Regions from separate parts of the Dokdonella soli genome, predicted to be linked through region 1. Evidence: predicted binding sites of a transcription regulator. Region 1 holds the regulator's gene; the other holds the start of a gene.

Region 1 (5,923 bases):
ACCGAGCGCATGGCCGAACTCGGTGTCGCGCACGTCTACCAGGACCAGAAGGACAAGCGCGCCTGCCTCGGACACCTGCTGCATGCGCTGCGGCTTGCTCCCGAGCAGGTCGCCTACACGGGGGACGACCTGCCCGATCTCGCGCCGATGCACGACGTCGGCCTCTCGGTCGCGGTCGCGAACGCACATGCGTGGGTGCGCGAACGCGCGCACTGGCGCACGCGCCTGGCCGGCGGCTGCGGCGCCGCGCGCGAGGTCTGCGACCTGATCCTCGCCAGCCAAGGCAAGGCCGAGGCGGAACTCGCCACGTTCCTGCGCTGATCCGGATCGCCAATGGAACGTCGCTACTGGTTGATCGTCGTCGTGCTCGCCGTGCTCGCGGCCGGCAGCCAGTTCCTGTTGTGGCTCACACGCGAGCGTCCGAACGAGCAGACCTTCGCCGGCCCGCCACGCTCGGACTACACGCTGACCGATTTCACGCTGGACGCGCTCGATGCGGCCGGCCAGCGCACGTTCCAGGTCAGCGGTCCGCGCCTCGACCGCCGCGGCGACGACGGCTCGGTGTTCGTGACCACGCCGGACTACATGCTCATCGACGGAGGCGGCCATCCGTGGAAAGGCAAGTCGGACGCGGCCTGGGTCAACAAGGACGGCACGCTCATGAAGCTGCAGGGCCACGTCGAGATGCACCGCGAGCCGGGCAGCGACGGCAAGCAGGTCGATGTCGTAACCAGCGACCTCACGACCTGGCCCAAGGACAAGAAGATGGAAACCGCGGCGCCGGCCACGATCACGCAACCGGGCTCTATACTCCGCGGGATCGGCATGCGTGGCGATCTCAACGACAAGGCCCTGGAGCTACTTTCGGATGTCCACTCGACCCTGCAACCCAAGCGTGCGCTGCGCCCCGCGGAATGAAGCGCGCTTGCGCCTGCTCGCGTTCGCGTTGGCCGTGACGGCCGCGTCGTCCGCGCACGCGCGGTCCAGCGACCGCGAACAGGCGATGGACATCACCGCCGACTACCAGAAGACCCAGCTCAACACGAACAACAACCAGCCCGGCGCGACCCATCTCAAGGGCAACGTGCGCATGGTCCAGGGCACGATGAAGGTGCACGGCGACGAGGCGACGATGTACCAGCATCCGAACAACGCGAAGGATGCGCAGGGCAACGACCTGTCCGGCGGCGTGCAGCGCGTGGTCATCATCGGCAAGCCGGCCCACCTCGAGGAACAGCAGGACAACAACGCCGGCCTGGTCAGCGCGGATGCGGAAAAGATCGACTACAACGCCGACACCGGCATCGCCGAACTGACCGGCGACGTGAAGGTCGTGCAGCAGGGTCGCGGCGAGTTCCACGGCGCGCACATGACCTACAACACGAACACCGGCGAAATGGAGAGCGGCGACTACACGCCCGCGGGACGCATCCACATCATCACCCAGCCGAAACCGAAATCGAAACCGGCCAAGGACGCGCCTGCAAAGGCCGACGCGAAAGCGGCCGGCACGGACGGCAGCCTCTGATGCTGAGCGCATCGGGCCTGCGCAAGAGTTTCCGCAGCCGCGCCGTCGTGCGCGACTTCGAGTTTTCGCTCGACCAGGGCGAGATCGTCGGCCTGCTCGGCCCCAACGGCGCCGGCAAGACGACCTGCTTCTACATGGTCGTCGGCCTGATTGCGGCCGATGCCGGCACGATCCGCATCGACGAACGCGACGTGACCACGCTGCCGATGCATGCGCGTGCGCGGCTCGGCGTCGGCTACCTGCCGCAGGAGGCCTCGGTATTCCGACGCCTCAGCGTGGCCGACAACATCCTCGCGATCCTCGAATTGCGCGACGACCTCGACAACAGCGGTCGCCAGGCCGAGCTTGAGTCGCTGCTCGACGACCTGCAGATCGGTCATATCGCCGGCCAGAAAGGCGTCAGCCTCTCCGGCGGCGAGCGCCGCCGCGTCGAGATCGCGCGCGCACTGGCTGCGCGGCCGCGTTTCATGCTGCTCGACGAGCCGTTCGCCGGCATCGATCCGATCTCCGTCGTCGACATCCAGCGCATCGTGCGCCAGCTGAAGTCGCGCGGCATCGGCATCCTGATCACCGACCACAACGTGCGCGAGACGCTCGGCATCTGCGAGCGCGCCTACATCATGAGCGAGGGCGCGGTGCTCGCACAGGGCGCGCCCGCCGACATCCTCGCCAACGAGCAGGTGCGCGAGGTCTATCTCGGGCGCGAGTTCAGGATGTAGTCCCGCAGTCCACTGCAGAGCGCGCTTTTGCGGGATCGCCCGCGAATCCCGTCGCAGTCCAGACGATCCAGCCAGCCTCCGCTTGCTTTTCCGCGACGTCAAGCCCTGCCCGCCACCGGCCTTTGGCGCTAGGATGGCCGAAACGCGACTTGGCACGCTTCCGGCATGAAACCCGCCCTCCAAATCCGCCTCAACCAGTCGCTGGCGTTGACGCCGCAGCTGCAGCAGGCGATCCGGCTGCTGCAGTTGTCGCGGCTGGAGTTGGAGCTGGAGCTGAACACCGCGCTGGAGTCGAATCCGCTGCTCGACATGACCGAGGAACTCGTCGACGGCGAGGATGCCGAAGCCGATGCAGCGGCTGATGCCGAGGCAGCCGAAAGCCCGGCCGACGCGGCCGACACCGGCGACACCGACGAGCAGCCGCTCGATCTTGAATTCGAACGCACCGAATACCGTGGCACTGCGCTCGACGAGGACGGCATGGAGCCGCAGGACGCCGAGGTCGAGGACCTGCGCGATCACCTGCTCTGGCAGCTCAACCTGACCCCGATGTCCGCGCGCGACCGCGCGATCGCCGCCACCATCATCGAGGCGATCGACGATGACGGCTACCTCGGCGAGAGCGACGAGGTGATCCGCGACACCCTTGCTTCGCTGCACACGGTCTCGCTCGAGGAGATCGCATCGGTACGCCATCGCGTGCAACACTTCGATCCGGTCGGTGTAGCCAGCCGCAACCTGCGCGAATGCCTCGGCGTGCAGCTCGATGCGTTCAGTGCCGACACGCCGGGCCTCGCGCTGGCGCGCACGCTGGTCGCCGATCATCTCGAGGCGCTCGCGAAGCAGGATCGCGTACGCATCTGCCAGCGCCTGCACGCCGACGAGGCTTCTTTCGACACGGCGCTCGCGCTGATCCGCTCGCTGGTGCCGAAACCCGGCAACTGCTTCTCCAATGCAACCGCCGAATATGTCGCGCCGGATGCGTATGCGCGCAAGGTCGGCGGACGCTGGCAGGTGACGCTCGCGCCCGGTTGCCAGCCGCGGCTCGGCATCAACGAACACTATGCAAGCCTGATCGCGAAAGCGCGCCGCGACGACGCGAATTACCTGAAAGGTCAGCTGCAGGAAGCGCGCTGGCTGATCAAGAGCCTGAAGACGCGCGCAGAAACGATGCTGAAGGTCGCCAGCTCGATCGTGCGCGCGCAGGAGGCGTTCCTCGAATTCGGCGCCGAGGCGATGCGCCCGCTGGTGCTGAAGGACGTCGCCGACGAGATCGGCATGCACGAATCGACGATCAGCCGCGTGACCACGCGCAAATTCCTGCATACGCCGCGCGGCACGTTCGAGTTCAAGTATTTCTTCTCCAGCGGAGTGACCACGGTCGACGGCGGTGCGGCCTCGGCGACCGCGATCCAGGCGATGATCAAGAAGCTGATCGGCGAGGAGCAGCCCACGCGGCCGCTGTCCGACCAGGTGCTCGCGGCCGAGCTGAACCGGCGTGGCATCAACGTCGCGCGGCGTACCGTCGCGAAATACCGCGAGGCGCTCAACATTCCGTCGTCGAACGACCGCAGCAGGCTGGGCTGATGCGCAATCCGCACACGATTCCATTCGTCACAAAGGCAGGAGGGAACGCAACCAGCAATCGCTTGTCGGAAACATTGGAGCCCTTGCCTCGTTGCCTCGGGCGGCGACGCGGGCGGCATTCAAACCGGGGCCGGCCAAGAACGGACCCATCCAGTAAGGAGTCAGTCATGCAGATCAACGTCAAGGGTCACCAGGTCGAAGTCACTGCCGCATTGCACGATTACGCAGTCGGCAAGTTCGAGCGCGTCACGCGACTGTTCGACCAGCTGCATGAGATCACCGTCGTGCTCGGCATCGAGAAACTGCTGCACAAGGCCGAGGTGACGTTACTGCTGTCCGGAAAGACGCTGCATGCGGACGCGACCGCGGCCGACATGTACGCAGCGATCGACGTCCTGGTCGACAAGGTCGAGACGCAGCTGCGCAAGCACAAGGAAAAGCTCACCAATCACCATGCCGACGTAGTGCGCTCGGCGCGCTACAGTTGACCGTCGATCCCTTCGCGCGAGACCACGCACCCGCTATGCCCTTCCTCGATTTGCTGCCCACCGAGCGGGTGCGGACCGGCCTTGTCGTACGCGACAAGGCCGATCTCGTCGACCAGCTTGCGGGCCTGCTCGCCGATGGCGGCGAAACGGGTGTCGTGCGCGACGCGATCGCCGCACGCGAACGGCTCGGCACGACCGGACTGGGCCATGGCGTAGCGATTCCACACGGCCGCAGTGCCACCATCGGCGAGGCGCGCGCCGCCTTCGTGCGCCTCGCCACGCCGATCGACTTCGGCGCCGACGACAACCGTCCGGTGGACCTGATCGCCGCATTGATCGTCCCGGCCCATTTCACCGACCAGCACCTGCGGCTGCTCGCCGAGCTCGCCGAACTCTTCTCCGACACCGCGATCACATCGGCGCTGCGCGCGGCGCCGGATGCACCGTCGCTGCGCGCACTGCTGCAACGGGGAATGCGGGCCGAAGACGCAGGGATCCGCGCTTAGAGCTCAGGCGCGCGGGGTGGCATGGCCCACCCCGATGATCGTCATGTGACGACGCCCCTGCTGTACCCGTACACTCTTGCCCACCGAGTGTCCCCCGGTTGACCGAGTACCGCATCACCGTGCCCTCGCCCCTGACCGCCAATCCGTCGTCGTGGACCGCCTGACCGCCCGCCAATTGTTCGACGCCGTCGGCGAACGCCTCGCGTTGCGCTGGATCGCCGGCATGCGCGGCGAGAACCGCGCGATCGAGACCGGCGTCAGCCAGGAACGCCGGCCGTCGCTGGTCGGTTACCTCAACATCATCTACCCGAACAAGGTGCAGATCATCGGCACCGAGGAGCTGAATTACCTCGACAGCCTCGATTCGCGCCAGCGTTGGGAGACCGTCGAGAAGATCGTCGCCTACCATCCGACCGCGCTGCTGGTGACCAAGGACCAGGCGATTCCGGCGGACCTGCGTCAGGCCGCCGAGGAATCGAACACGCCGCTCTGGCACAGCCCCAAGCGCGGCCATGAGCTGCTGACCTATCTGCAATACCAGCTCGCACGCACGCTGGCGCGGCAGATCACGCTGCACGGCGTGCTGATGGAGGTCTATTCGATCGGCGTGCTGATCACCGGTGAGAGCGGCACCGGCAAGAGCGAGCTCGCGCTGGAACTGATCACGCGCGGCCATCGCCTGGTCGCCGACGACGCGCCGGAGTTCACGCTGATCGCGCCGGACGTGATCGACGGCAACTGCCCGGACATGCTGCGCGACCTGCTCGAGGTGCGCGGCCTGGGCGTGCTCAACGTACGCGACATGTTCGGCCAGACCGCGGTGAAACCTTCCAAGTACCTGCGTCTTATCGTGCATCTGAAGCCGCAGAAGCTCGATGCGCCCGGCGACGGCATGACCCGCCTGACCGGCGATGTCGGCTACCGGGAAGTGCTCGACGTGCAGGTTCCGCAGATCATCATTCCGGTTGCGCCCGGCCGCAACATCGCCGTGCTCGCCGAAGCCGCGGTGCGCAGCCACATGCTGAAGAGCAAGGGCTTCGACCCGGCGCAGACCTTCATGGATCGCCAGGCCCACCAGATGCGCCGCCTGCCGCC
Region 2 (5,923 bases), on a different contig from region 1:
GCCGACAACACGCAGAGCGCTGAACTGATCCGGGCCGAGAATACGGATATCGACATCGACTCGTGCACGCTGGCCAACAATTCGCTCGGCGGCGCGAGCGTCATCTACAACACCACGAGCGGCAATTCCTTCTATGACACATTGCAGGACAGCATCATCGACCAGCCTGGCCTGGTGACGCTGAATTCAGGCACACACATCGGCGTGTCGTATGTGCTGTCGAACGATATCAGCACGATTCCGTTCGGCGGCACGCAGGGCACCCCAACCTTCGTCAATGCGGCTGCAGGCGACTACCACCTGCAGATCACGTCGCTCGGCGTCGACTTTGCTCCTCCCGAAAGTTATCCGGCCGGCACCGAGCCGAGTGTGGATCTCGACGGCATGCGGCGCGTTTTTGATATCCCCACCGTGCCGAATGTCCATGGTCCGCGCGATCTGGGGGATTATGAACGCGTCCCCGCGTGTTACCGGCCGGACACGATGTTCTGCGACGGCTTTGACGCAATGTATTAGCGTAGAACCTCGCATGACCCCAAGGGGCAGAACAGCCTCCGACCATCGCGATCGACAAGCGCCCGGCCGGAACAGGGCCGGGCGCCGCGGGTCAGGTCAGATCGCGTAGTACATCTGCGCGCGATCTGCCTCAGATCGCGTAATACATCTGATACTCGAGCGGATGCGTCGCCGCGCGGAAACGCGTGACTTCCTGCATCTTCAGCGTGATGTACGCGTCGATCAGGTCATCGCTGAACACGCCGCCGGCCTTCAGGAAGCCGCGGTCCTTGTCGAGCGCGTCGAGCGCCTGGTCGAGCGAATGGCAGACCGTCGGGATGTTCTTTTCCTCTTCCGGCGGCAGGTCGTACAGATCCTTGTCGGCCGGCGCACCCGGGTCGATCTTGTTCAGAATACCGTCGAGCCCGGCCATCATCAGCGCGGTGAACGTCAGGTAGCCGCTGTTCATCGGGTCCGGGAAACGCACCTCGATGCGGCGTCCCTTCGGGCTGTGCACGAACGGAATGCGGCAGCTCGCGGAACGATTGCGCGCGGAATAGGCAAGCATCACCGGCGCTTCGAAGCCCGGCACCAGGCGCTTGTAGCTGTTCGTCGTCGAGTTCGCGAACGCGTTGATCGCGCGCGCGTGCTTGAAGATGCCGCCGATGTAGTACAGCGCGGTCTGCGACAGGCCGCCGTAGAGATCGCCGGCGAACAGGTTCTGGCCGTTCTTCGCCAGCGACTGATGCACGTGCATGCCCGAACCGTTGTCCCCGACCACGGGCTTCGGCATGAACGTCACCGTCTTGCCGCTCTGGTGCGCGACGTTCTTGATCACGTACTTCATCGTGATCAGTTCGTCGGCCTTCTTGAGCAGCGTGTTGAAGCGCGTGCCGATTTCGCACTGGCCCGCGTTCGCGACTTCGTGGTGGTGTACCTCGACGACCTGGCCGACCTGTTCGAGCACCTTGCACATCTCGCTGCGCAGGTCCTGGAACGTGTCGACTGGCGAGACCGGGAAATAGCCGCCCTTGATGCCGCCGCGATGGCCGGAATTGCCGCCCTCGAACGACTTGCCGGACGACCACGCGGCTTCCTCGGATTCGATCTCGTACGACACGTGATTCATGTCGTTGCGGTAGCGCACCGAGTCGAAGATGAAGAATTCGGGCTCCGGACCGAAGAACGCGGTGTCGGCGATGCCGGTCGATTTCAGGTACGCCTCGGCGCGCCGGGCGACCGAGCGCGGATCGCGCGAATACGCCTGCATCGTGCTCGGTTCCAGCACGTCGCACTGCAGGAGCAGGGTCTTGTCGGCCATGAACGGATCGATGATCGCGGTGTCCGCATCCGGCAGCAGCACCATGTCCGATTCGTTGATGCCCTTCCAGCCGGCGATCGACGAGCCGTCGAACATCTTGCCGTCCTCGAACAGCGACTCGTCGACCGCATGCACCGGGAACGTGATGTGGTGCTGCTTGCCGAGCATGTCGGCGAAGCGCAGGTCGACGAATTCGACGGCGTTGTCCTTGATCAGCTTGAGCACGTTTTGCGCGGACATGGGAAATCTCCTGGGAGGGTGCGCTGTTACAGCAACCGGCATGCCAACGCTCTCGCTTGGCACACCGCAGTTAAATCAATGGCTTGCCGTGACGACATCGAATCGAATGCACATAAAGCATGCAAACATTACGGCTATTTCACCGATTCTGTGCATTCGATAACGATCCGGCCCGCGATTAGACTGCGCACGCATGGCGCGGTCCGGCGCCTCCGTCCCTCCCCCATCCCAAGGCTGACCCGTGAGCGATCTCGTCAACACGATCCTGCTCGGCATCATCGAAGGCATCACCGAATTCCTGCCGGTGTCCAGCACCGGCCACCTGCTGATCGCCGAGCACTGGCTTGGTCAGCGTTCAGACGTGTTCAATGTCGTGATCCAGGCCGGTGCGATCCTCGCCGTGGCATTGATCTATCGCGAACGGCTGTGGCAGCTGGCGACCGGATTCGCCAAACCCGAGAACCGTGACTATGCGCTGAAACTCGCGGTCGCGTTCCTGATCACCGCCGTGCTCGGCTTCGTCGCGACCCGGCTCGGCTTCAAGCTGCCGGAAAAGATCACGCCGGTTGCGTGGGCGCTGATCATCGGCGGCGTCTGGATGCTCGGTGCGGAGTGGCTTGCTGCGAAACAGCCGGACCGCACGCCGGTGACTTGGCGCGTCGCGATCCTGGTCGGCCTCGCCCAGGTCGTCGCCGCGGTCTTCCCGGGCACTTCGCGCTCGGCCGCGACGATCTTCATCGCGATGCTCGCCGGCACCAGCAACCGTGCCGCCGCGACCGAGTTCGCGTTCCTGGTCGGCATCCCGACGATGTTCGCCGCGAGCGGCTACGAGCTGTTGAAAGCACTCAAGGCCGGCGGTGGTGCGCACGAGGACTGGAACGCGCTGGCGATCGCGTTCGTGGTCTCGCTGGTCACCGCGTTCGTCGCGGTGAAGTGGCTGCTCGGCTACATCCGCGCGCACCGCTTCACGCCGTTCGCGATCTACCGGATCGTGCTCGGCATCGCGTTGCTGATCGCGTTGCCGGCGGGGGTTTGACGCGCGTGTTGGCATCGCTGCGCTCGGCCCAACCTACCCATTGCCGGAGTGCGGATGACGTGTAGGTTGGGGTGAGCGCAGCGAGCCCCAACGTGGCGCAGGTTTGGCGTCGCGGCGAGCTATACGCCCGCGGCGCGGTTGAAATCGCCGATCGCGCCGATCAGTTCGGTGACCGCCTCGCGCTCGACCTCGGTCAGGTACGGGTTCCACGCATCCAGCAGCACCACGACTCTCGTGTCGGCGCTGCGATTCCAGGCTTCGTGTTCGTAGGTATCGTCGAAGCTGAAGCAGCGCCCTTCCTCCCAGCGCCGCAGCTCGCCGCTGACATTCAGCGCCAGATCTCCGTCCGGCACGACCAGCGGCAGATGCGTGACCACGCGCGTGTTGGTCACGCCGTGGTGCGGCAGGATGTGCGAGCCGGGCGTCAGCACCGAGAAGCAGACTTCCGGCGCATGTTCGCGGACGTGGCACAGCGGTGTCGCGTCGAGTGCGGCCGCAGCACGCGGGCAGCGCAGCGCGTTCGCATCGTGGCGCACGCCGTGGCGATAGAAGAAGAACGCGTTCCACGCCGGCGCGCCGCGGTCGCCACGCAGGTAGTCGTGCAGCGTCTGCTTGTCGTCGACGTGCCCGAGGAACGGCTCGAAGTCGCGATCCTCGGCCAGCAGCGCGAGCATCTCGTCACGGATCACCGCGGTCTGCGCCTCGAGTTGCGCATACCACGGGAACAGTTCGCGATCGAAGAAGCGCGGCGCGGGAAGATCCGGGAAATACAGGAATTTCGGACGTTGCTTCGGCTCGGGATAGTTCGGCGGCAGCTCGCCCAGATAGATCGCCAGGCTCTTCTCCACGCGCGCGAGCGCTGCGCCGCCGTGACGCTCGCGCAGCGGCTGCAGCAGCCCGAGGAACAGTTCACGTCGACCGGCGCTGACCAGACGCATCGCATGCTTGACCAGCGGCTGCAGTTCCACCGCGGTCGTCGCATCGCTGAGCCAGTGCCCGTGCTCCTGCGCGGTCATGATCGCGCCGAAATAGACCGGCAACGCATCCGCGTGGCGACCCAGCGCCTGCAGGATCTCGCCCAGTCGCAGGCGCGCGGCGAACAGATCCGGCGCCAGTTCCGTGCCGCGCTTCATCGCGGCGTGCGCCTCATCGAGATGGCCGCGTTCGCGCTGCAGGGCGCCGAGGTTGACCAGGGTGATCGCATCGTCCGGCTGTGCGCGGTGTGCACGGCCGAGCAGCTCGAGCGATTCGTCGATCTGGCCGCGGCGGTGCGCGCAGATCGCGAGGAAATTCAGCGCGTCGACATCGTCGGGAAGTTCACGCAGCAGATCGCCGAACGCGCGCTCGGCCTCGAGCATGCGGCCCTGGTTGGCCAGTGCGAGCGCCGCAGCGCGACGCTCCGCGTGCGGAAGCGGGGAAGCCTGGTTCATGCCGGATCAACCGTGCTGGAATCAATCGCGCATGCTAGCAGCGAACGCGAGCACGGCGTGCGGAAACTGACGCGTCGGGAATGCCACGCTGCCGCCGCGTGCTTCACTTCTTCGCTGAGGGCATCGGCGCTGCATAACTCACACGGTAGACCGCCCCGACCAGATCGTCCGAGACGAGCAGCGCGCCATCGGGCATGACCAACACGTCGGCCGGCCGGCCCTGCGCAATCTCGTCGTGCTGGAAGCCATCGATCAGCGGCTCGTAGCCGAGCACACGGCTGCCATCGAGGCGCACCGTCATCACACGGTAGCCGGACTTCTTCGAGCGGTTCCACGAACCGTGCTCGGCGATGATCGCGGCGCCGCGATACGCGGCCGGAAACATCGTGCCGGTGTAGAAGCGCATGCCGAGCGAGGCGACATGCGCGCCGAGCTTGAGCACCGGCGGCGTGTAGTCCTTGCACGACTTGCCCTTGCCGAACTCCGGATCCAGCGTGTCGCCCTGGTGGCAGTATGGGAACCCGAAGTGCTCGCCCGTTCGCGTGATGCGGTTGAGTTCGTCGGACGGCAGGTCGTCGCCGAGCTCGTCGCGACCGTTGTCGGTAAACCAGAGCTGCTGCGTGCCCGGCTGCCAGTCGAAGCCGACCGAGTTGCGGATGCCGAGCGCGACATCGCGCCAGTCCGATCCGTCCGCCTTCATGCTGATCAGTTTCGCGAAGTCCTTGCCGGGTTTGCAGACGTTGCACGGCGCGCCGGTCGGCACGTAGAGCCTTCCATCGGGGCCGAACGCGAGGAACTTCCAGCCGTGATGGGTCTTGTCCGGCAGCTTGTTGGTGACGACGATGGGCTTGGGCGGATCGTCGAGATGCTGCTCGATATCGCGCAGCACGAGGATGCGGCTGACCGCGCCGATATAGAGATCGCCGTCGTGGAACGTGATGCCGCTCGGCATCTGCAGGCCGCTCGCGACCACGCGTACGCGCGCAGGCTTGCCTTCGTGGCCGGCGTCGGTCAGCGCATACACCTTGCCGGCGTCGCGCGAGCCGACGAACACGGTGCCGTTCGCGCCGCGCACGAGTTCACGCGCGTTCGGCACCGCGTCGGCATATACCTCGATGTGGAATCCGGACGGCAGCGACAACGAGTCCAGCGCAACCGCGGCGGAGCAGGCCGGCGCAACGAACAGCAGGATGGACAGCGCGAATCCGCGCATCGCAGTCTCCTTAGTCGAAGTGTCGGAACGCCTCCGCCAGCGCATCCCGGTAGCCCTGCCAGTGTCCGCCCGCGAAGCGCGTCGGCAAACCGCCGAAGCCACGCTGTGCGGCCGCGAACTGGGATCCCGGCTGCAGCGCATCGACGCCGAGGAAGCGCGCGAGCTCCACGCCACCCAGCTGCGCGTTG

What was found. The regulator sigma-54, encoded in region 1, starts transcription at its own class of promoters, with help from an activator protein. The targets are predictions, from matches to a motif close to TGGCACGNGCNTTGC.
Region 2: a site for sigma-54 is predicted at 2,088-2,102, ahead of glnA (type I glutamate--ammonia ligase). Genes of this name have one in related genera too.

What each region holds. Positions count from the first base shown of each region.
Region 1 is NZ_BAAAEU010000007.1:48,635-54,557, forward strand. Features, by position in the region: gene ABD002_RS08605 (KdsC family phosphatase) at 1-321, shown strand, start outside; gene lptC (LPS export ABC transporter periplasmic protein LptC) at 334-918, shown strand; gene lptA (lipopolysaccharide transport periplasmic protein LptA) at 926-1,528, shown strand; gene lptB (LPS export ABC transporter ATP-binding protein) at 1,528-2,247, shown strand; gene ABD002_RS08625 (RNA polymerase factor sigma-54) at 2,413-3,834, shown strand; gene hpf (ribosome hibernation-promoting factor, HPF/YfiA family) at 4,002-4,322, shown strand; gene ABD002_RS08635 (PTS sugar transporter subunit IIA) at 4,319-4,828, shown strand; gene hprK (HPr(Ser) kinase/phosphatase) at 4,980-5,923, shown strand, end outside.
Region 2 is NZ_BAAAEU010000006.1:111,971-117,893, forward strand. Features, by position in the region: gene ABD002_RS06205 (hypothetical protein) at 1-516, shown strand, start outside; gene glnA (type I glutamate--ammonia ligase) at 647-2,056, opposite strand; gene ABD002_RS06215 (undecaprenyl-diphosphate phosphatase) at 2,298-3,092, shown strand; gene ABD002_RS06220 (aspartyl/asparaginyl beta-hydroxylase domain-containing protein) at 3,212-4,522, opposite strand; gene ABD002_RS06225 (PQQ-dependent sugar dehydrogenase) at 4,626-5,735, opposite strand; gene ABD002_RS06230 (tetratricopeptide repeat protein) at 5,746-5,923, opposite strand, start outside.